4 regions of the Streptomyces sp. NPDC046727 genome follow, and region 1 is predicted to be linked to each of the others. Evidence: riboswitches for the same ligand, from Rfam matches in the RefSeq annotation. Region 1 holds a riboswitch; each other region holds the start of a gene.
The links. A riboswitch is a leader RNA that binds a small molecule or an ion and turns the genes downstream of it on or off. The one in region 1 is predicted to bind cyclic di-AMP.

Region 1 (5,658 bases):
AGCGCGAGGTGCTGCGCCTGATCGCCCGTGGCTACGCCTACAAGGAGATCGCCAAGCAGCTGTTCATCTCGGTGAAGACGGTCGAGTCGCATGTGTCGGCGGTCCTGCGCAAGCTCCAGCTGTCCAACCGGCACGAGCTGACCCGCTGGGCGACCGCGCGCCGGCTGGTCTGACCCGCCCGCAACGCCTGCCCGTCACGCCACCCTGGTCGCCCCGGCGAACGGCATCTGGTCGATCGGGGCCAGGCGGACCGGCGCCGAGGGGTTCGGCGCGTGGATCATCTGGCCGTTGCCCACGTAGATGCCGACGTGACTGATCCCGGAGTAGAAGAACACCAGGTCCCCGGGCTGGAGTTCGGAGCGGGAGACCCGCCGGCCCGCGTTGATCTGGGCGTAGGTGGTGCGGGGCAGGGAGATGCCGGCGGAGCGGTAGGCGGCCTGGGCCAGGCCCGAGCAGTCGAAGGCGTTCGGGCCGGTGGCGCCCCACACATAGGGGCTGCCGAGCTTGCCGTAGGCGTAGGAGACGGCCGCCGCGGCGCGCGCGGTGGGGGCCGGTACCGAACCGGCCCGCTCCAGCGGCTCCCGCGGGTCCGCGGCCGACCGGGAGGCGCGTCCGGCCGTGCCGTCGGCACCGGTGACCTCGGCCCGCTGCCGCGGAGTCAGCCGCGCCAGCAGTCGCCGGGCCTCGTCCAGCTTGCCGACGACGGTCTTCTTCTGCCGCTTCAGCTCGGCCTGCCGTGACCGCAGTGACGTCAGCTCGATGCGCGCGGCACCGCGCAGCCGCTCGATCTCCCGCAGCTGCCGGCGCACCCGCGACACCGCGCCGGCCTGCCGGTCACCGACCCGCTCCGCGAGCGCGGCGCCGTCCAGGTACCGGTCGGGATCGCTGGAGAGGGCCAGTTGCCAGGCCGGGTCGATGCCGCCGTCCCGGTACTGCGCCGCCACCATCGAACCCAGCGCGTCCCGGGCGGAGTTGAGCTTCTCCTGACCGCGGGCGGTCTCTTCCTGGAGCGCGCTCAGCCGCCGCTGGGCCGAGTCCGACTCCTCCTTCGCCCCGTTGTACTTCTCGGTGGCGGCCTCGGCCTCCCGGTACAACGTGTCCACCTTGGCCTTCACCTGCGCCTGCGTCAGCTGCGGCGCGGCGTTCGCCGTCCCGTCGAAGCCGGTCGCGGTGGCCGCGCCCGCCAGGGCGAGAGTGGCGGCCGTCCGGGCCGCGTGGCCGCTGAGCGGGCGTTGCGGGGGCTTGCGGTGCGCTGCCACCTGGACTGTCACGTCCTTCCGTACGACTCGTACGAGCGAGCGGTCAGTACGCCCCGCGGCGGCCCGCACAGGGGGATCGGGCCGCCGCCGGGCCTTTCTCGGCGGTGGTGGCCGGCTGCCGTCCCGGTCCGGGCGGCGGTGGGGAGCCGGTCACCTGGGGGAGGACGCTAGGCCGGACGGTGACAAGCAGGTAACGCGGTGTACGGAACTGGCTGTGACAGACCGGGAAGTGACCATATGTGACCGCGCGGCCGGGTCGGCATCGTCACCTTCACGCAGCGTGGTGATCGAAGCACGGAAAGCGGGACAGGCGGGAGGTGTGGGGTGCTATAGGGCGCATATATGCAAGACCCGCGGTGCGTGGCCACACACCGTCACAGCGCCCCCTCCCGGCCGCCGGACGGTGGGCCCGGTGGCGGGAGGCGTGGTGGCTCCTCGTTAGGCTCCGGCTCCATGGACGTACTCATCCATCTCTTCGTCGGCCTGCACATCATCGGCATCGCCGCGCTGCTCGGCGGCTTCCTCACCCAGATGAAGGCGATGGGCCAGGGCACGGCCCGGTTCGTGCCCGGGATGCTGCACGGCGCGCTGACCATGCTGGTCACCGGCGTGGCTCTCGTCGGCCTCGACCAGGCCGACGGTCACCACGTCAACAACATCAAGATCGGCGTGAAGCTGGCCCTGCTGATCGTGATCCTCGGCCTGGTCTACGTGAAGCGGGACGAGGAGCGGATCGACAAGGGGATCTTCGGGCTGGTCGGCCTGCTGACCATGGCCAACATCTTCATCGCCGTCCTCTGGACCTGATCCCCGTCGCGCTCGGTCAGCCCGGCCGTACCACGCTGTGGACGGCCGCCCCGCCGACGCCGGAGACCGGCTCCTCGCGGACGTACGCCCCCGGCCGGGGAGCGTGGATCATCATGCCGTCACCGGTGCAGAGCCCGACATGGCTGACGTCGTCACGGAAGAACACGAGGTCGCCGGGGCGGGCCTCGTCCGGCGGGACCGGGGTGCCGGCGTCGGCCTGCTCGCGCGCGGTGCGCGGGAGGGTGACGCCGGCGGACTTCCAGGCGGCCTGGGTGAGGCCCGAGCAGTCGTAGGAGCCGGGACCGGCGGTGCCCGCCAGACACGGCTTGCCGAGCTGGGCGCGGGCGAAGGCGATGGCTTTCCTGGCCTTGCTCGCGTACGTGCCGGACGGTGTCGCGGCGCCCTGGGCGGTCTGCTGCGCCAGCAGCACGCGCGCGTGGGCGAGCTTTTTCTGAACGGCGGCCTTGGCCGCCTTCGGACCGCTCGCGGCGGCTTCCCGCGGGCTGCCGGCCGATGTCACAGCGGCGGTGCCGGACGCGGCCGGGGCATCGCCCATGTCCCGAACCGGCACGGCGCCCGGCGTGTCCCGAAGGGGCGAGGCCGTGCGCGCGCCCGGTACGGACGGGGTGGCGGCCTGGTCCCGTCCTGGCTGAGTCATCCCCGTGTCCCGTACGTATGGAGGGATGTCCTGGTCCCGCACGGGCGAGGCAGGGGCCGCATCCCGCACGGACGGCGTGGAAGGCGTGGACGGCACGGACGGCGGTGTGCCGCGCGTGTCCCTCACGGGCGCCGTCGGGGTGGTGTCCGGGGCCGGCGTGGAGCCGCGCTGGGCCGGGACCGCCCCCCGCTGGGCGGGCAGGCCACGGCCCTGGGCGCGCCGGGCGACCTCGTCGCGGAGCCGTTGGAGACTGTCCGCGCGGCGCCGTGAATCCTCGGCCCGCTCGGCCTGCCGCGCCCGGTCGGCCCGCTCGGCCTGCCGCGCCCGCTCGGCCTCCTGAGCCCATTCGGCCCGGTCCCTGCCCGTGCCGGACATGAGGGACGCGAAGGACGCCCCGGATGTCTCGGCCGTCGACTCCGCCCGGCGGTACAGGTCGTCGATCTTCCGCTCGACCTCCTCCAGGCTCGGCTTGCCGTGCGCGGCCATGGGCGTGGCCTCGGCGCTCTGGGAGAGGACCGCCACGGAGGTGAGGGCGGCGGTGGCGAGGGCGGGGGTGCGGATACCCGTCCCCGGGGTCCCGCCGGGGCGAGGCTTGCGGTGCGACGCCAAAGGAGGCGACTCCTTCCGTACTGCCGCCTACCGGGTTAGCTGTCGGGTTCGGGCGGGTGCTTGGAAGGGTTGCCCTACGGCGTCGTCCCGGGCGGGAGTCGGCCGATTCACCCCGGGATCGGTGGGTCCCCGGCTCCGGGCACCGTGCGGGGGCGCGCCGGACTCGGCGGAGGCCGCGCGGCCCGGCGACGTTCGCCGGAGTGGGGTCGTGCGGCCTGACGGCAACCTAGCCAACTCGTGTGTCTTCTGTGAAGGTTGGTGTGCGGTATGTCCGATACATTTCTGTGACCTGGCAGAGGTTTCACACGCGTGTGACCAGGTGCTTCCGCTGGGTGAGCGGTCGCCGGGCGCCGTCGGGGCGGGGATCGGCTGTCCGGGAAGTGAGCCATGTTCCCGGGACCGGGACCGGTTGTCGGTGGGGCGCCCTAGACTCGGAGAGCGATGAGCAGCCTCTTTGACGACAGCTTCCTGGCGGACCTCCAGCCCCCTCGCGGGCGCGAGGAGGAACCCCCGCCGCCGCCCGAGGACGATCACGCTCCGGAGCCGCTTCCGGACGATCTGTTCGGCGGGAAGTTCGACGTGCCGCCGGACCGGGACGCGTACTACCGCGATGGCGCCCCGCGCCCCGTGCTCGACGCGGCGGCCCTCCTGGCGGGGCTGAACGAGAACCAGCGCGCCGCGGTCGAGCACGCCGGCTCCCCGCTGCTCATCGTCGCCGGCGCCGGCTCCGGCAAGACCCGCGTGCTGACCCACCGCATCGCCTACCTCCTCGCCGAGCGGGACGTCCACCCGGGCCAGATCCTCGCGATCACCTTCACCAACAAGGCCGCGGGCGAGATGAAGGAGCGCGTCGAGCAGCTCGTCGGCCCGCGCGCGAACGCGATGTGGGTGATGACCTTCCACAGCGCGTGCGTGCGCATCCTGCGCCGCGAGTCGAAGAAGCTCGGCTTCACGTCGTCGTTCTCGATCTACGACGCCGCCGACAGCAAGCGCCTGATGGCCCTGGTCTGCCGCGACCTGGACCTCGATCCCAAGCGCTTCCCGCCCAAGTCCTTCAGCGCCAAGATCAGCAACCTGAAGAACGAGCTGATCGACGAGGAGGACTTCGCCGCCCAGGCCGCCGACGGCTTCGAGAAGACCCTCGCCCAGGCCTACGCGCTCTACCAGTCGCGGCTGCGCGAGGCGAACGCGCTGGACTTCGACGACCTGATCATGACGACGGTCAACCTGCTGCGCGCCTTCCCGGACGTCGCCGAGCACTACCGCCGCCGCTTCCGGCACGTCCTGGTCGACGAGTACCAGGACACCAACCACGCCCAGTACGCGCTGGTCCGCGAGCTGGTCGGCACCGGCGACCACGACGCGGAGACGCCCGCGAGCGAGCACGACATCCCGCCCGCCGAACTCTGTGTCGTGGGTGACGCGGACCAGTCGATCTACGCCTTCCGGGGTGCGACGATCCGCAACATCCTCCAGTTCGAGGAGGACTACCCGAACGCGACGACGATCCTGCTGGAGCAGAACTATCGCTCCACGCAGACCATCCTGTCCGCCGCCAACGCGGTCATCGAGCGCAACGAGTCCCGCCGCCCGAAGAACCTGTGGACCAACGCCGGCCAGGGCGCCGGGATCGTCGGGTACGTCGCCGACACCGAGCACGACGAGGCCCAGTTCGTCGCCGACGAGATAGACCGCCTGGTCGACGCCGGCGCGACGCGCGCGGGAGACGTCGCCGTCTTCTACCGCACCAACGCCCAGTCGCGTGTCTTCGAAGAGGTCTTCATCCGCGTCGGCCTGCCCTACAAGGTCGTCGGCGGTGTCCGCTTCTACGAGCGCAAGGAGGTCCGGGACGTCCTCGCCTACCTGCGGGTCCTCGCCAACCCCGAGGACTCGGTGCCGCTGCGCCGCATCCTCAACGTGCCCAAGCGGGGCATCGGCGAGCGCGCGGAGGCGATGATCGACGCCCTCTCCCAGCGCGAGAAGATCAGCTTCCCGCAGGCCCTGAAGCGCGTGGACGAGGCGTACGGGATGGCCGCGCGCTCCACCAACGCGGTCAAGCGGTTCAACGCGCTGATGGAGGACCTGCGCACGATCGTGGAGTCCGGCTCCGGACCGGCCACGATCCTCGAAGCGGTCCTCGAACGCACCGGCTACCTGGCCGAGTTGCAGGCCTCCACCGACCCCCAGGACGAGACCCGGATCGAGAACCTCCAGGAACTCGCGTCCGTGGCCCTGGAGTTCGAGCAGGAGTACGGGGAGGGCGAGCAGGGCACGCTCGCCGACTTCCTGGAACGGGTCGCGCTGGTCGCCGACTCCGACCAGATC
Region 2 (5,658 bases), on a different contig from region 1:
GCGTTCGGGCTGCTGACCTGGCTCGCGATCTGGACGCGGCAGCGGGAGCTGCGGACCGTGCGGGCGGAGCTGCCCGCGTATGTGCTGGCCGGGTGGCTGGGGCCGGCCGAGCCGTTCGCGCTCTCCTCGATGCGGGCGCGGCGGATGGCCCGGGACTACGCCCGGCACCACCATGGTCGCCCGGCGGCACGGGAGGTGGCGCGGTACGAGGCGTACGCCACCTCGCTGGCGTTCCTGCGGCACCGGGGGCGCACGGGGAGGGCCGGGGCCGACTTCGTCGTACGGGAGCGGGAGTTGCTGGACGAGCTGTGGAAGCGCAGGACCGTGGCCCGGCCCGCGCTGGAGTACGCGGCACGGACGGCCGCGCCGGTACGGCCGGTGTACGCGGGGCCGGTGCCGTACGGGTACGGCTGGCCGACGGCTCCGTACCCCGCGTACAACCCGTACCGGACGTAGCCCCGAGAACTGGCTGACTAGGCCGACGCCTCCGTCAGCTTCGCCAGCTCGGCATCCGTCAGCCTGAGGTCCGCCACGCCCAGCAGGGCCGGGAGCTGCTCCACCGTGCGGGCCGAGGCGATCGGGGCGGTGACCGTCGGCTGGGCGGCGAGCCAGGCCAGGGCGACCGTGGCCAGCGGGGCCTCATGGGCCGCGGCGATCTCGTCGAGGGCCGCCAGGACCTTCTGGCCGCGCTCGGATTCCGCGTACTCCTGGGCCCGGCCGGCGCGGGCGCTGTCGACGGTCGTACCGGGGCGGTACTTGCCGGTGAGGAAGCCCATGGCGAGCGCGAAGTACGGGACGGCGGACAGGCCCTCGCGGGCGACGAGGTCCTGCAGCGGGCCCTCGTAGGTGTCGCGGGAGACCAGGTTGTAGTGCGGCTGGAGGGCGACGTAGCGGGCGAGGCCCTCGCGGTCGGAGAAGTCGAGGGACTCGCGCAGGCGCTCGGCGGTGATGTTGGAGGCGGCGATGTGCCGGACCTTGCCGGCCTTCACCAGCTCGTCCAGCGCGCCGATGATCTCCTCGACCGGCACCTCGGGCTTGTCGAAGTGGGTGTAGTAGAGGTCGATGTGGTCGGTGCCCAGGCGGCGCAGGGAGGCGTCGGCGGCTGCCTTGATGTTGGCGGCGGACAGGCCCTGGAACTCGGGGTGCTGGCTGACCTTGGTGGCGATGACGACATCGGCGCGGTTGCCGCGCGCCTTGACCCACTTGCCGATGATCGTCTCGGACTCGCCGCCCTGGTTGCCCTCGATCCAGGCGGTGTAGGCGTCGGCGGTGTCGATGAAGTTGCCGCCGGCCGCCGCGTAGGCGTCCAGGACGGCGAAGGAGGTGGCCTCGTCGGCGGTCCAGCCGAAGACGTTGCCGCCGAGCGCGAGCGGGAAGACCTCAAGATCGGAAGAGCCGAGTTTACGAAGTGACGTCATACGTCATGTCAACGCCGGCGGGGGACGATCGCATCCCGCCGCCGGCGTCGAATTCCGGCCGAACGCCCGGCTGTCAGGGGTTGAGGCCCTTGCCCCGCAGCCACGCCATCGGGTCGATGCCGGTGGCCTGGCCGCCCGGGTGGACCTCCAGGTGCAGGTGCGGGCCGGTGACGTTGCCGGTGGCGCCGACGCGGCCGATGACGTCGCCGGTGGAGACCTTCTGGCCGGCGGAGACGCTGATCGAGGACTGGTGGCAGAACCACAGCTCGGTGCCGTCGTCCAGGGTGAGGATCGTGCGGTAGCCGTAGGCGCCGGCCCAGCCCGCCTCGGTGATCGTGCCGCTGTGGACGGCCTTGATCAGGGTGCCGGTGGGGGCGGCGAAGTCAAGACCGGTGTGGTAGCCGGAGGACCACATCGAGCCGGCCTGGCCGAACGTGGAGGTGATCGTGTACGAGGAGGTCGGCAGCGTGTACTGCTTGGCCAGCTTGGCCAGCCGCTCCGCCTCGGCCTTCTCGGCGGCCTCGGCCTTCGCCTTCGCGGCGGCCTTCTCGGCGGCGTCCTCCGCCTCCTCCTTGGCCGCGGCGGCCTTGGCGGCGGCCTCCTTCTCGGCCTTGGCGGCGGCGTCGGCGGTCTGCTTCTCGGCGGCGGCGAGCACGGTGGCGGTGGCCTTGCTCTCGGCCTGGCTCTGCTGCTGCTCGGCCTGGGCCATGATCCGGTTGCGCAGGGCCTCGCCCGCGTCGCCGTCCTCGGCGTCGGCGGCGGTCGTGCCGACACCGCTCAGCGTGGTCGTCGCGGCCTCGGCCGGCTGGGAGTCGGAGCCGTCCTCGAAGAGGGAGCCGACGGAGGGCAGGTCGGGCAGGGAGATCGAGACCGGCGGCTTGCCGGTGTGGGCGCTGGCCATGCCGCCCGCGCCGACCGCGGCGATGACGCCGACGCCGAGGACGGTGGAGCTGCGCGCGAGGCCGCCTCGCTGCTTGGCGACGCGGTGCCGGCCGCGGACCGGGGCGACGGAGTCCGCGGTGGGGTTCCACTCCTCCCAGGGGCCCTCTTCGGCGCGGTAGGCGTCGTAGCCGAAGGTCTCGGTGTCGCGCTGTGCCGGTATGAACGGGGCTTCGGGGACAGGCCGGTTGGACGCCACGCGGGCGTGCTCCTTTCCTTCCTCCGCCTACCGGGTTAGCTGACGGGTTCGGAGCAGGAAGGTCTCCTACGCGCGTATACCGGTCGTGGACTCCGTGAGTTCACGGCGGTATCTGCGTGATTCACCCCAGGGTGGTGGTTCCCCGGCTCCCTTGCGGGATTCGGCGCGTGCGCACGGAGCCGCCTCTTGTGACGGCTGGGACGACCGCGCTGCGTTATCGAACGTTAATAGACCCGCCAGTGACTTTCCAAGCCCGTTCGGCTTGATCATTCACGATTTTGACGGCGGAGCTATGCGCCATTACCCCGTCAAACCGGGCGAGTTGACCGGGATGCGGGAGCGTTCAGTAGTCACTGAAGGTTTTGATGGTGACTCAGGCGTTATGCGGAGGGCGTCCATCCGGTCACCTTCGGTGATGATCACGGGGGCGCAAGAAAGCGGGTGTGCAAGCACCCCTCCGCATGACGTATGCTGGTGACACAACGACGCGGGGTGGAGCAGCTCGGTAGCTCGCTGGGCTCATAACCCAGAGGTCGCAGGTTCAAATCCTGTCCCCGCTACTGAAGACTCAGGGCCCGGAATCCATCGGATTCCGGGCCCTGAGTGCTGTCAGCCGAGCAGATGCCCGTTCGGCGCCTTGGCGAGCGCCTCCAGTTCCGGGAGCACGACGACCTGGGCGCCCGCGGCGGTCAGGACGCCCGTGCCGTCGGCCGCGGCGACGAACGTGTCGGGTTCGCGCCAGGCGGTGACCACCCGGCGTACCCCGGCCCGCAGGATCAGCCGGGCGCAGGGCGCGGGCCGGGAGGCGCGGCGGGCACAGGGCTCCAGGCTGCTGTAGACCGTGGCACCGGCCAGCCGGGGATCGGCCGGGCCGATCTTCGCGAGGGCCGCCTCCTCCGCGTGGACCACGGGATCGGCGCCCTCGCGCGAGTGGCCCCGGGCCAGCTCCGTACCGTCGGCGGCGACCACGACCGCGCCGACGCTGAACGCCGTCTCCGAGGGCGGGCACAGCGCGGCGAGGTCACAGGCGGTGCGCAGCCAGTGGCGGTCGGCGGCGGTGGGCAGCGGGCCGGTGCCGGGGGCCGTGGGCGCGTAGCGCATGAGGACGACGTCCTCGATCCGCCGGGTGTCGAGCAGGCGCAGACGTCCGCCCTGGTAGGCGCCCGGTCCGAAGAGGCGCGGGGCCGCGGGGTCGCCCACGAACAGCGGGGCGAGGACGAGCTGGAGTTCGTCGGCGAGGCCCTGCTGGAGGAGCTGGGTGTGGACCGTGCCGCCGCCCTCGACCATCAGCCGCCCGACTCCGCGCACGTCGTGGAGATGCTCCAGCAGGGCCCGCCAGTCCAGGGCGGGGCCGAGCGGGACGACGTCGGCGGTGCGCCCGAGGCGGCGGGCGGCGGGTCCGGCGCCCTTGTCCGTCGTGTAGACGAGTTTCTCGCCGCCGGTGTGCCAGAAGTTGGCCCCGGGGTCGAGGTCGCCGGAGCCGCTCACGGTGACCTTCAGCGGGTACTCCGGCTTGCCCGCCGCCGTGCGGGCCGCGCGCCGCTCGGCGGAGTTGACCAGCAGGCGGGGGTTGTCGGCGCGGATCGTGCCGGCGCCGACGAGGATGGCGTCGACGGAGGCCCGTACCTCGTCGACCCGGTCGAAGTCGGCCGGGCTCGACAGCAGGAGCCGCTCGGGGCCGGTGTCGTCCAGGTAGCCGTCGAGGGAGACGGCGGCGGACAGCAGGACGTACGGCAGGGGCATCGGCGCGCTCTCTTCCGGCGGCGGACGGCTTGGTTCAAGTTTGAAACAAACCTACACTGGCGGCATGACGACCCGCTGGCTCAGCCCCGAGGAGCAGCGCGCCTGGCGCGCCTACATCGCCGCCTCCCGCCTCCTGGAGGACGCGATCGACCGGCAGCTCCAGCAGGAGGGTGGCATGCCGCACCTGTTCTACACGGTGCTGGCCAACCTCTCCGAGGCCCCCGACCGGCGGCTGCGCATGACCGATCTCGCCGAGACACTGAAGATCACGCGCAGCCGGCTGACGTACGCGGTGACCCGGCTGGAGCGGGACGGGCTGGTGCGCCGGGAGGACTGCCGCCGGGACAAGCGCAGTTCGCTCGCGGTGCTGACGGACGAGGGGATGGCCGTACTGGAACGTACGGCACCCGGGCACGTCGAGGCGGTGCGCGCCTCGGTGTTCGACCGGCTCACCCCGGAGCAGGTCGGGCAGCTGGAGGAGATCTGTACGGGGATCGCGCGCGGGCTGCTGGGGGATGCCGAGGAGTCCGGGGCGGGTGACGTCCCGTGGCGGCGCCGTTCGCCCTGCTCGCCGTAGTCACTCGCCCGAGCTGATTGCTTTAACTTTTAAGCATGGGGTAGGGTCCGTGCGAAACACTGCTTCAAATCTGAAGCATCTGTCCCGGAGGGACCCGCATGCCCGACATCCCCGACGCCACCCCGCGCGCACGCGTCCGGGTACCGCTGCGCTTCGCCGACGGCTACGGCGTCGACGCGGAGCTCGTCACCTTCCACGGCCTCACCGACGGCCAGGAGCACCTCGCCGTCGTCCTCGGCGAACCCGGCGAGGTCCCGCTGGTGCGCCTGCACTCGGAGTGCCTGACCGGTGACGTCTTCGGCTCGGCCCGCTGCGACTGCGGGCCGCAGCTGCGCGAGGCCGTCGAGCGCATCGCCGACCGCGGCGGCGTCCTGCTCTACCTGCGCCAGGAGGGCCGGGGCATCGGCCTCTACAACAAGCTCGACGCGTACGCCCTCCAGGACGAGGGGCTCGACACCTATGCTGCGAACGCCGCCCTCGGGCTCCCGGAGGACGCCCGCGACTACACGGCCGCCGCGCAGATGCTCGCCGCCCTCGGCATCACAGAGCTGGACCTGCTGTCCAACAACCCCGACAAGGCCGCGCAGTTGCGGACGCTGGGGGTCGCCGTACGGGACCGGGTGCCGACCGGTGTCTTCACCACGGCCCACAACGTCCGCTACCTGCGCGCCAAGGTGCTCCAGACCCAGCACACGCTGCCGCTGGCCGAGCTGACGGCCGGCTAACTCCTCGCCCCCGCGGGCCGGCCCGGGAGGCGGAGCGCCGACAGGGCGCCGAGGGCG
Region 3 (5,658 bases), on a different contig from region 1:
TCGTCGAGGCCGCCAACATGCCCGTCGTCGCCGAGGCGGAGGCGCTGCTGGCCGCGCGCGGGGTGACGGTGCTGCCGGACGTGGTGGTCAACTCCGGGACGAACGCCTGGTGGTGGTGGACCCTGTTCGGCGACATCGGAGCGGACGCCGACGAGGCGTTCGCGTACATCCGGCGCTCGATGCGCGCCCTGGTGGGCCTGATGCTCGACCGCGCGGAGGCCGACGGGACGACACCGCGCGCGGCCGCGCACGCCCTGGTGACCGACCGGCTGCCGGTGATCGCGGAGCGCTTCGGCTGGTATCGCTGACGCTCCCGACGGGTTCGGCCGTAGGGGTCAGCGGCTAGGGTGACCGCGTGGCGAGAGTGCGGTTGAGCGTGGCGGAGCGGCGGGAGGAGCTGCTGCGGGCGGCGATAGAGCAGATCGAGGCGCGGGGCGTGGCGGCGGTCAGGATCGCCGACGTGGCCGCGGCCCTCGGGGTGAGCAACGCGCTGGTGCTGTACCACTTCTCCACGAAGGAGAAGCTGGTCGCCGCCGCGTTCACGTACGCGGCCCAGGACGACCTCGCGCACCTGCGCAAGCTGCTGGGCCGGCGGACCACCGCGCTGCGCCGGCTGCGGGCCGCGGTGCGCTGGTACGCGCCGACCGGGCAGGCCAAGGGCTGGCGGCTGTGGATCGAGGGCTGGGCCGTGGCGCTGCGTGAGCCCGCCCTGCGGGAGGTCACCCGGGACCTGGACAAGCAGTGGAAGGCGGCGATCACGGAGGTCATCGCCGAGGGCGTGGCGGCCGGCGAGTTCGGCTGCGCGGACCCGGTCGGTGCGGCGCTGCGGCTGACCGCGCTGCTGGACGGGCTCGCGGTGCAGCTGACGTCCTACCCGGGCGCGGTGGCGCGGTCCCGGGCGCAGGAGTGGGTGGACGACGCGCTCGCCCGGGAACTGGGCCTGGACCGGCGGGCGTTGACCGGACGGGAGCGGTGAGCGCGCACGCGTCCGCGCCCCGGACCACAGGGGCCCGGGGCACGGGCGGTCGGGTCAGGCGACCGAGGCGATGCGCATCTTGATGTCGTCCGGCGACAGCGTGCCCTTCGCGGTCACGTGGTCGCCGGAGGACTCGCCGCGCAGTCGGCGCCCGATCCAGGGGACGAGGTATTCGCGGGCCCACTGGACGTCGTCGCGGCGGACGTCCAGGGTGCCCCGGGGCGGCAGCGGCGGCCACGGCTGCTCCGGGTCGGCGGGGATCTCCAGGCCGAGGGCCTGTCCGGCGCGCAGGGCCACACGCGTGTGCCCCTCGGGCGAGAGGTGCAGCCGGTCGCTGTCCCAGGCCCTGCGGTCCTGCACGGACTTCAGGGACCACAGGTCGAGCACGGGGCAGCCGTACCGGTCGGCGATGGCGCGGACGTGCCCGTTGTAGGTGGCGATCTTGCCGCGCAGATGCTTGAGCACGGGGACACCACGGGTGTCGAAGCCGGTCGTCACCAGCACGGTGCCGGCGGCCTCGGTCAGCTGCGCCACGGCGCGCTCGAAGCGCTCGGCCACCTCGTCGGGGTCGGTGCCCGGGCGGATGATGTCGTTGCCGCCCGCGCAGAAGGAGACCAGGTCCGGAGCGATGTCGACGGCCTGCGGAAGCTGGTCGGCCACGATCTGGTCCAGCAGCTTCCCGCGCACGGCGAGGTTGGTGTACTGGAAGTCGCCCTCGGGACGCCGGTCGGCGAGCAGCACCGCGAACCGGTCGGCCCAGCCCACGAACGCCCCGTCGGGCCCGGGATCGCCGACGCCCTCGGTGAAGCTGTCCCCCACCGCCACGTACGACCCGATCACTGATCTGCTGTCATTCTTCGAATCGTCTGCCACGTCGGACCATGATTCACCTTCAGATGTGACCTACGCGACCGTAGGCAGGGGTTGACGAACGGTGAGATGAGCCACTCCTAAAGAATTTGCCAATCAGGAATACGGCTGCTCCCTGGGCTGTTGAACGCGGAACACACCGAAGGCCGGACCCGGGGATCGAGGGTCCGGCCTTCGGCAGCGTGTCAGGCAGGTGGTGCGAGGGGGCCGGGCGTCAGCCGACGGCGACGCCGTGCGTGCGGAGGTAGCCGACGGGGTCCACGTCCGAGCCGTAGTCCGGCGTGGTGCGGATCTCGAAGTGCAGGTGCGGGCCGGTCACATTGCCGGTGGCGCCGGACAGGCCGACCTGCTGGCCCGCGGTCACGGTCTGGCCGGCCGAGACGGAGAGCTGCGACAGGTGGGCGTACTGGGCGTAGTAGCCGTCGTTCAGCTTGATGACGACCTGGTTGCCGTACGCGCCGCCCCAGCCGGCGGAGACGACGGTGCCGGCGGCGACGGCCTTCAGGGGGGTGCCGGTCGGCACGACGAAGTCGACGCCGGTGTGGTAGCCGCTGGACCACATGCTGCCGGCCACGTGGTAGCCGGTGCCGATGGTGGCGCCGGCGACGGGGAGGGTGTAGCCGGCGGAGGCGGTCTGGGCGCCGCCGGACCCGGACTGCCGGGCGGGCTGTGCGGCGGCCGACCGTGAGGGCTTCGAGGCGGCCGAGGAGTGCTGCTGCGGGGCGGCGGACTCGGTGCGGGCCGGCGCGGCCTTCTCGCCGAGGCTGAGCTTCAGGCCCGGGTGGATCAGCGACGGGTCGGCACCGACGGCCTGCCGGTTGTCGTCGTAGAGCCGCTGCCAGCCGCCCCGGACGTGTTGCTCCTCGGCGATCTTCGAGAGGCAGTCGCCGCTGCGGACCGTGTAGGTGCGCGCGGCCTGATCCGACTGTGCGGCGGCCTTCTTCACCGTGCCCGGGAGGGACTGCACGGCCTTTCCGGACACGGACTGCGCGGGGGCGGCGGCGTGCGCTCCGGTGGCCCCGAGCAGCGGGAGGGCCAGGGCGGCGCCACCGGTTCCGGCGACGGCGATGGAGCGGGAAAAACGCGGGGTCTTGGGGCGTCGGTGCTTACCCTTGGGGGGCATGGCGCAATTCCTCTCCGGCGCCTGCGAGGTGAGCTGTCGGGTTCGGGCTGGAGCTGCCCGGCCGTGCGCGCACGGCTGCACCCCTGGCCTGTCGCGGAGACCGGACAGGCAGTCGTACCTGGTGGGTCCCCCGCTCCTGCCGACGCGGGTCAAGTGTGTGGGGACTCCGGTCGGCGGCAGGATTCGGCGTTCCGTCCGGAATGGTTGGGAACGTAAGCGAGCAAGACGCACGGAAACAAGCGGCAGGTTCCCGTTGTCCGTGTTTCGGATGATCGGATACGGGAATTCACGGTCACCCAGCGTGAATTCCCGCGCCCTTCGCTCCCTCAATTCGCCTTTTCGATACGGCGATTACGTGAACATGACGCGCGACGTACGGTCACGGATATGACGCTCCTCACGCCACTCGCCCCCATGGACCCCTATTCCGTAGCGAGTTGGAATGAAGGCGCTAATTCGGGCAGATAGCTCAGATGCGGCGCAGACGGAGAACCATCGCATCCAGGTCACCCTTGAGTCCCGTGCGCACTCCGTGATGCAGCAGCACCGCACCCCGGTACACTTCGCCCGTTTCGCGGCATTCGTACGATGCCGTCGGGTCGAGTCCGCGCAGCCGTACCGCCGGCACCGGCTCTCCGTGGCTCTGCGCCTGCAGCCAGGCGAGGACGACCGTCTCCTCCCCCCGGACGTACTGGACGGCGCTCAGACCGCCCGTCGGGGGCCGCAGCCGGTACAGCTCGCCGTGCTGCACGACCGGGCGGATCTCCTTGTACAGCTCCACCCACCGCCGGGCCTCGGCCAGCTCCTCCGCGCTCCACTCCGTCAGGTCGCCGCCGACCCCGAGCACGCCCGCCATGGCACTGACGAACCGGAAGCGCAGCGAGCTGACCCGGCCGTTGAGCTGCGTGTTCGGGCTGTCGGTGACCCAGGCGGCCATCACGCGCGCGGGGTGGATCTGGGTGAAGCCGTACTGAATGGCGAGGCGGTCCAGCGGGTCGGTGTTGTCGGAGGTCCACACCTGGTCGGTGCGGCTCAGCACGCCGAGGTCGATCCGGCCGCCGCCGCCCGAGCAGGACTCGAAGGCCACCTGGGGGTGGGCGGCCCGCAGCCGGTCGAGCAGGGCGTAGAGGGCGCGGACGTGGTCCACCCACAGGCGCTGCGGGTACGGTTCCCCGGGCCAGCCCGCGTCGGTGAAGCAGCGGTTGAAGTCCCACTTCACATAGTCGATCGGGGCGCTGGAGAGCAGGGTGTCCAGCTGCTCCCACAGGTACTCCTGGACGTCCTCGCGTGCGAGGTTGAGAACGAGCTGATTGCGCAGTTCCGTCCGCTTACGTCCCGGTTGGTACTGCACCCAGTCGGGGTGGGCGCGGTACAGCTCGCTGTCCGGGTTGACCATCTCCGGCTCGACCCAGATGCCGAACCGCATACCCAGGCCGTGCACCCGGTCGGCGAGGGGCTTGAGGCCGTGCGGGAAGCGGTCGGGGTTGGGTGTCCAGTCGCCGAGTCCGGCGCGGTCGCTGGTGCGGGCGCCGAACCAGCCGTCGTCCACCACGAACAGCTCGACACCGATCTCGGCGGCCCGGCGGGCGAGGGCGGCCTGCTGCTCCTCGGAGATGTCGAAGTTCGTCGCCTCCCAGGAGTTGAACAGCACGGGCCGGTCCCGCTCGGCCTCCGGGATGACGTACGCGCGCTGGTAGGCGTGCCAGGTGCGGCTCGCGCCGCCGTATCCACCGTCGCTCCACAGGCCCGCGAAGACAGGGGTGGTGTACGACTCTCCCGGCTGAAGGAGCAGCAGTCCCGAGTCGTCGTGGCCGGCACCGCCGGTGATCTGCACGCGCGCGTCCGGGAGTTGGGCGACCGCGATGCGCCAGGAGCCGGACCAGCCGAGCGCGCAGCCGTAGACCTCGCCGCGCTCCTCGGTGGCGTCGGTGTCGAGGGCGACCCAGGGCAGGTGCTGGTGGCCGGTGTGGCCGCGGCGGCTGCCGATGACCTTCTCGCCGTAGGTGAGCGGGGCGGTGGTGAGCCGGGACTCGGCGGCCCAGCGGCCGTGCAGCTGGGCCAGCCGCCAGCCCTCGCGGTCGGGCAGGGTCCAGGTGGCGGCGTCGGCCCGCAGCAGCTCCACGCGCGCGTGGCCGCCGTTCTCGACGGTCACCCAGCGCTCGACGACATCGCCGCGCATCCGGTAGTGCAGCGCGATCCCCACGCCGTCGTCGTCGAAGCGCAGCCGCAGCTCGTCGCCCTCCGTGTCGTACGCCACGAAGCGCCATTCGGTGCCGCGCCGCTCCTCGGTGCGGACGGACAGGGCGGGGCGGACGAAGCGGGGTCCGCCCTCGACGGGGTACTCCTCCCGGCCGTCGAGCGGGGACTCGAAGGGCCAGTAGCCGGGCAGGGGGCTCAGCGCGAGCGCCTCGGCGTCGGCGAGCGCGATCCGTGGCCCCCAGTGCAGATGGAGCAGCTCGTCCGCGCCGGTGAGATGCAGGGCATAACTGCTGCTGGGGCCTGACAGGAGCCAGGTGCGACCGTCTTCGGCGATGTCCACCATCGAGACCTCACAGGTGTCAACAGATCCCCTCAAGTGCCAACATCATCGAGGGCCGCCGGCCCTGCTGACAATGCCTGTGGACAACTCATTGCCCGAGGAAATCGATGCCGTATGGTCGACAGAGCGCCCGTCGACGAGCCGCGCCGG
Region 4 (5,658 bases), on a different contig from region 1:
ACTACTGCCTCGGCGCGCCGCTCGCCCGGCTGGAGGGCCAGACCGCGCTCGCCACCCTGCTCACCCGCCTGCCCGACCTGCGGCTCGCCGCCGATCCGGCCGACCTGAGGTGGCGTGGCGGACTCATCATGCGGGGCCTGCGCACCCTGCCGGTGGAGTTCACGCCCCTCCGGGCGGGCGCCGGCGGTCAGTAGTCCAGGCCCGCGAACCAGTCGCCCCGGCCGCCCGGCGTCAGGTCGAGGAGGTGCCAGACGGGATTGAGGAGGTCGATGCCGCGCTGGTCGATGTCCTCGGCCATGCGGGGGTGGGCGGAGTAGAAGTGGCGGACCGTACCGTCCGCGTCCCGGGTGAAGACGGAGACGGTGGAGTCCTGCGCACCGTCCTCGTCCTCGCTTCCCAGGTCGTACTTGAAGGTGCTGTCCCCGGCGCTCAGCAGCCGCAGCCGGGACCAGCCGCGATCGCGGGCGTGCTGCCGCAGGGTGGGAAGGTCGGCGGCCGCGACGACGACGAGGTCGGCGTTCTGGGCGACGTGGTGGGCGACGCCGTTGAAGCCGTCGATCCACAGGGTGCACATCGGACAGGGGTCGGTCTGCCGCTTGCCGTACATGAAGTGGTAGACGATCAAGGGCCGGCCGGGGCCGGTGAACAGCTCGCTCAACCTGACCTCGCGGACGGGCATGTCGCCCGCGTCGAGGTCGGCGGGGCCTTCGAGGAAGACGTAGTCGTCGACGTCGGGCCCGGGTGGAAGCGCCCTGCGCAGGGCCGCGACCTTCTCGCGGTGGCGCATGAGTTCGATCTCGGCGTCGCGGAGTTCCTCGCGTGCGGCGAGGTAGTCCGCGGACTCACCGGGCAGCCGGGTGTGCCGCGCCATCGTGTCCTCCTGGACGGGAAGCCCCCCGGGCGGTCATGTCCGGTCCATGGTCGCGGCCGCACCGTGCGCCGGGCGTGAGGCGCCGCCGTGCCCGACGGGTGACAAAGCGGGCAGGAGGGGAGGATCCGGTGCCACGCGGGAGGAGATGACAAACCTTCAACTCTGTGATCTTCACGTGATCTGCGCGGCATGAACTTGTGACAAGTGATCGTCTGCCGATACGTTCACCCATCAGCGCGGCGACCGGCCTCGTTCGCCGCGCCGGTCCTGCTGTCGCTCGAAAGGCTTCTGCATGCTCTCCGGGAACGGTCGACACCGTCGCCCCCGCCAGGCTCCGGCCCTCCTCGTCGCGGCTGGAGTGACCGGCTCCGCCATCGCCATCCCGCTCCTCGGCGCGGCGAGCGCCAACGCGGCGGACGGCACCACATGGGACAAGGTGGCCGAGTGCGAGAGCGGCGGCTCCTGGAGCGCGGACCCCGGCAACGGCTACTACGGCGGCCTGCAGATCTCGCAGGACGACTGGGACACGTACGGCGGCGGCCAGTACGCGACCAGCGCCGACCAGGCCAGCCGCCAGCAGCAGATCGCCGTCGCCGAGAAGATCCTCGCCGACAAGGGCACCACCCCCTGGGCCACCTGCGCCCTGCTGTCCGGTCTGACCTCGGACTCGGGCTCGGCGGACGTCGACACGGGCGTCGGCGGCTCCGACGACAAGGGGCCGGGCGACTCGTCCGGATCGGATGACACTTCCGGGAATTCCGGGAGTTCCGACAACTCCGACACCTCCGACTCGTCCGGTCTGCCGGATTCGTCTCCCTCCAAGGATGCGGACTCGGACGGCAACTCGGGCTCGGCCGACGACTCCTCCTCGCCCGCGGACGGCACGTCGCACGGGAAGCCGGGCAAGGGCAAGGCTGCCGACAAGGGCACCGGTTCCGCCGGCTCGACCGGGACCAACGCTCCCAAGTCCGACAAGTCCTCCTCGCCGGACACCGGAAGCTCGCAGGGCGCCGGCGGCACTCCCACGGTCACGCCGGACACCGGGGTCGCGGACAACCCCCAGCAGGCCGCCGGTTCTTGGAGCCTGGTGGACACCGGCGCGCTCGCCGGGGGCGGACGCCATCGGGGCGCGAGCGCGGAAGAAGGCGTGACGAACGGTCAGAGCGACGCGCCGTCCGGCCGCCACGCCTCCCGTGACCCGGGCACCTACACCGTCCGCGAGGGCGACTCCCTCGCCTCCATCGCCGACTCCCTTGACGTCGACGGCGGGTGGCACGCGCTGTACGCCGGGAACAAGAAGGCCATCGGGGCCGACCCGAACCGCATCAGTGCCGGTCAGACCCTGGAAGTCGGGGGCGAAACGGACGGCGACTAGGGGTAGTTGGCGCCCCACTTACCGCCCTAATGTCCGGTTTGGCGAAAGTGTGGGATGAGTCTCAGAAGCCCTGATCGTCTTTGAAATTCCGTCGATCGCGTGTCTACGGTCAAGGCCGCTCGTCACCGCGAGCCCCGGCACCGCAACGCCGAATCCTGCCAGCGGTTGCCCGGGAACAGTCGACGCGTCAAGCGCCGTAGGCAGGAGCGGGGGACCCAAGGTAAGTGCCGGGCCCAGCAGTTGAAGCTGGAACCGGCTTGGGGTGAAGCCGCGCCTCGCGCACAGCGAGAGGTGTGGCCGGGCAACTCAACCGGCCCGAACCCGACAGCTCACCTCGCAGGCGTCGGTGAGGGGATCGATCCATGCTGTTTTCCGGCAAGGGCAAGCACCGTCGTCCGTCCAAGGCCGTCCGCGCCGTCGCGCTGGCCGGTGTCACCGGCGCCGCCGTCGCCGCCCCGCTGATGGCGGCCGGCAACGCCTCCGCCGCCACCGCCTCCGAGTGGGACAAGGTCGCCCAGTGCGAGTCCGGCGGCAACTGGTCCATCAACACCGGCAACGGCTACTACGGCGGTCTGCAGTTCTCCGCCTCCACCTGGGCCGCGTACGGCGGCACCGCCTACGCCCCGCAGGCCAACCAGGCGAGCAAGGCGCAGCAGATAGCCGTCGCCGAGAAGGTCCTCGCCGCCCAGGGCAAGGGCGCCTGGCCGGTCTGCGGCACGGGCCTGTCCAGCACCCCCTACGGCGGCTCCGCCCCGAGCACCCCCTCGACCTCCGGCGGCACCACCACCTCGACCTCGGGCAGCACCACCACCCGCTCCGCCGACGAGCAGGCCGCCTCCCGCTCCGCCGAGCGCCCGGCCGCGAGCGCGAGCAAGAGCCAGACCGTCACCACCCCGACCGGCAAGAAGGTCAAGAAGGGCGACGGCGAGTACAAGGTCGCCGAGGGTGACACCCTCAGCACCATCGCCGAGAAGCACAAGGTCAAGGGCGGCTGGCAGAAGCTGTTCGAGCTGAACAAGGACATCGTCGAGGACGCCGACCTCATCTACCCGGGTCAGCAGCTGCACCTGAAGTGACATCCGGTTCCCAGCCGGAGTACAGGGCCCGCACATCTCCGCGGGCCCCACTCAAGGCCCCCGTGCGGGCCACCCCCGTCCCCACGGGCCCCCGCCCCGGTGCGTGTTCCCCCGTACGCACCGGGGCGGGGCTTTTTTGTGCCCGAGCTTCCCGGCCCCCTTTGTTTCGGGCAGAAACAAAAGGTACCGTCGGCTTGTCCACGGGGCGGTCGGTCGGTGGCCGACGCCCCTGGGACGGTTAGGCTCTAGTCGCAAGGCACAGCCGTAAGGCACAACGCCCCGCACTTCCAGCGTCACATCCAAGAAGGAGATGCTCGTGCCGTCCATCGACGTCGTCGTAGCCCGGGAAATCCTGGACTCCCGAGGCAACCCCACGGTCGAGGTCGAGGTCGGCCTCGACGACGGCAGCACGGGTCGTGCCGCCGTTCCGTCCGGCGCCTCGACCGGCGCCTTCGAGGCCATCGAGCTGCGCGACGGTGACCCGAACCGCTACCAGGGCAAGGGCGTCGAGAAGGCCGTCCTCGCCGTCATCGAGCAGATCGGCCCGGAGCTGGTCGGCTACGACGCCACCGAGCAGCGCCTGATCGACCAGGCCATGTTCGACCTGGACGCCACCGACAACAAGGGCTCCCTCGGCGCCAACGCCATCCTCGGCGTCTCGCTCGCCGTCGCCCACGCCGCCTCCGAGGCCAGCGACCTCCCCCTCTTCCGCTACCTGGGCGGCCCGAACGCGCACCTGCTGCCGGTGCCGATGATGAACATCCTGAACGGCGGCTCGCACGCCGACTCCAACGTGGACATCCAGGAGTTCATGATCGCCCCGATCGGCGCGGAGTCCTTCTCCGAGGCCCTGCGCTGGGGCACCGAGGTCTACCACACCCTGAAGAAGGTCCTGAAGAGCAAGGGCCTGTCCACCGGCCTCGGCGACGAGGGCGGCTTCGCCCCGAACCTCGGCTCCAACCGTGAGGCCCTCGACCTCATCCTGGAGGCCATCAAGGAGGCCGGCTACGCCCCCGGCCAGCAGATCGCCCTCGCGCTCGACGTCGCCGCCTCCGAGTTCTACAAGGACGGCAAGTACCTCTTCGAGGGCAAGGAGCGCTCCGCCGCCGAGATGACGGAGTACTACGAGGAGCTCGTCGCGGCCTACCCGCTCGTCTCCATCGAGGACCCGCTGTTCGAGGACGACTGGGCCGGCTGGAAGGTCATCACCGACCGCCTCGGCGACAAGGTCCAGCTGGTCGGCGACGACCTGTTCGTCACCAACCCGGAGCGCCTGGCCCGCGGCATCGAGGAGGGCACCGCCAACGCCCTGCTCGTGAAGGTGAACCAGATCGGCTCGCTGACCGAGACGCTGGACGCCGTCGAGCTGGCCCAGCGCAGCGGCTTCAAGTGCATGATGTCGCACCGCTCCGGCGAGACCGAGGACGTCACCATCGCCGACCTGGCCGTCGCCACCAACTGCGGCCAGATCAAGACCGGCGCCCCGGCCCGCTCCGAGCGCGTCGCCAAGTACAACCAGCTGCTGCGCATCGAGGAGATCCTCGACGACGCCGCGGTGTACGCCGGCCGCAGCGCCTTCCCCCGCTTCAAGGGCTGACAGCCGCACGGCTGACACCAGTAGGAAGCGTCGTACGTACGTCCCCGTACTCGGTCCCGTACCGTGTGCGGGGACGTACGCACGTGTGAGACGGGAGGCGGGAAGATGGCCGTGAGGGACCGGGACCGGTTCTCCACCGCGACCAGGCTCAGGCTGCTCGGCGAGCAGACCGCGGCACGCGTCTACCGCTCCCAGACCAAGCGTCAGGCCCGCCGCTCCCGGCTCACCGGCCGCGCCGCGCTGCTCGCGCTGGTGCTGTGCTCGCTGGTCGTCGCCCTCGCCTACCCGATGCGGCAGTACGTCTCCCAGCGCGCGGAGATCGCCGACCTCCAGCGGAAGCAGGAGGAGGCCCGCCGACGCGTCGAACAGCTGCGCGACCTGAAGGCGCGCTGGCAGGACGACGCCTACGCCGAACAGCAGATCCGGCGCCGGCTGCACTATGTGATGCCCGGTGAGACCGGGTACGTGGTCATCGACCCGGGCGCGGCCAAGCAGTCCCGCGCCGACCTCGGGGCCGCCCAGCGGCCCTGGTACGCGAACGTCTGGGACGGTGTCGACAAGTCCGACGCCTCCGACCAGTGAACCGACAGAAAGACAGCTGAAGACAGTCATGGAAACGCCTCCGCCGCCCACTCCGCGTACCGAGCCGACCGACGCGGACGTCGAGGCCTTCAAGCAGCAGCTCGGGCGTCCGCCGCGCGGGCTGAGGGCGATCGCGCACCGGTGCCCGTGCGGGCAG

Region 2: another riboswitch for cyclic di-AMP. It lies ahead of ABZ937_RS32330 (M23 family metallopeptidase); the one in region 1 lies ahead of ABZ937_RS00705 (NlpC/P60 family protein).
Region 3: another riboswitch for cyclic di-AMP. It lies ahead of ABZ937_RS04040 (peptidoglycan DD-metalloendopeptidase family protein); the one in region 1 lies ahead of ABZ937_RS00705 (NlpC/P60 family protein).
Region 4: another riboswitch for cyclic di-AMP. It lies ahead of ABZ937_RS30170 (transglycosylase family protein); the one in region 1 lies ahead of ABZ937_RS00705 (NlpC/P60 family protein).

Annotation. Positions count from the first base shown of each region.
Region 1 covers NZ_JBEYYR010000001.1:164,418-170,075, reverse strand. The annotation lists gene ABZ937_RS00720 (response regulator transcription factor) at 1-173, shown strand, start outside; gene ABZ937_RS00715 (NlpC/P60 family protein) at 195-1,259, opposite strand; gene ABZ937_RS00710 (hypothetical protein) at 1,713-2,066, shown strand; gene ABZ937_RS00705 (NlpC/P60 family protein) at 2,083-3,333, opposite strand; cyclic di-AMP (ydaO/yuaA leader) riboswitch at 3,342-3,512, opposite strand; gene pcrA (DNA helicase PcrA) at 3,775-5,658, shown strand, end outside.
Region 2 covers NZ_JBEYYR010000034.1:20,494-26,151, forward strand. The annotation lists gene ABZ937_RS32320 (PrsW family intramembrane metalloprotease) at 1-456, shown strand, start outside; gene ABZ937_RS32325 (aldo/keto reductase) at 474-1,418, opposite strand; gene ABZ937_RS32330 (M23 family metallopeptidase) at 1,492-2,556, opposite strand; cyclic di-AMP (ydaO/yuaA leader) riboswitch at 2,564-2,732, opposite strand; tRNA gene ABZ937_RS32335 (tRNA-Met) at 3,043-3,116, shown strand; gene ABZ937_RS32340 (dihydrofolate reductase family protein) at 3,166-4,299, opposite strand; gene ABZ937_RS32345 (MarR family transcriptional regulator) at 4,364-4,876, shown strand; gene ribA (GTP cyclohydrolase II) at 4,975-5,601, shown strand; gene ABZ937_RS32355 (DHA2 family efflux MFS transporter permease subunit) at 5,598-5,658, opposite strand, start outside.
Region 3 covers NZ_JBEYYR010000002.1:424,343-430,000, reverse strand. The annotation lists gene ABZ937_RS04055 (Glu/Leu/Phe/Val dehydrogenase dimerization domain-containing protein) at 1-308, shown strand, start outside; gene ABZ937_RS04050 (TetR family transcriptional regulator C-terminal domain-containing protein) at 356-976, shown strand; gene ABZ937_RS04045 (SGNH/GDSL hydrolase family protein) at 1,031-1,816, opposite strand; gene ABZ937_RS04040 (peptidoglycan DD-metalloendopeptidase family protein) at 2,061-2,969, opposite strand; cyclic di-AMP (ydaO/yuaA leader) riboswitch at 2,975-3,135, opposite strand; gene ABZ937_RS04035 (alpha-galactosidase) at 3,439-5,511, opposite strand.
Region 4 covers NZ_JBEYYR010000030.1:21,113-26,770, forward strand. The annotation lists gene ABZ937_RS30155 (cytochrome P450) at 1-194, shown strand, start outside; gene ABZ937_RS30160 (DUF899 family protein) at 188-871, opposite strand; gene ABZ937_RS30165 (transglycosylase family protein) at 1,164-2,246, shown strand; cyclic di-AMP (ydaO/yuaA leader) riboswitch at 2,429-2,604, shown strand; gene ABZ937_RS30170 (transglycosylase family protein) at 2,609-3,322, shown strand; gene eno (phosphopyruvate hydratase) at 3,633-4,919, shown strand; gene ABZ937_RS30180 (septum formation initiator family protein) at 5,025-5,501, shown strand; partial or broken gene ABZ937_RS30185 (DUF501 domain-containing protein) at 5,530-5,658, shown strand, end outside.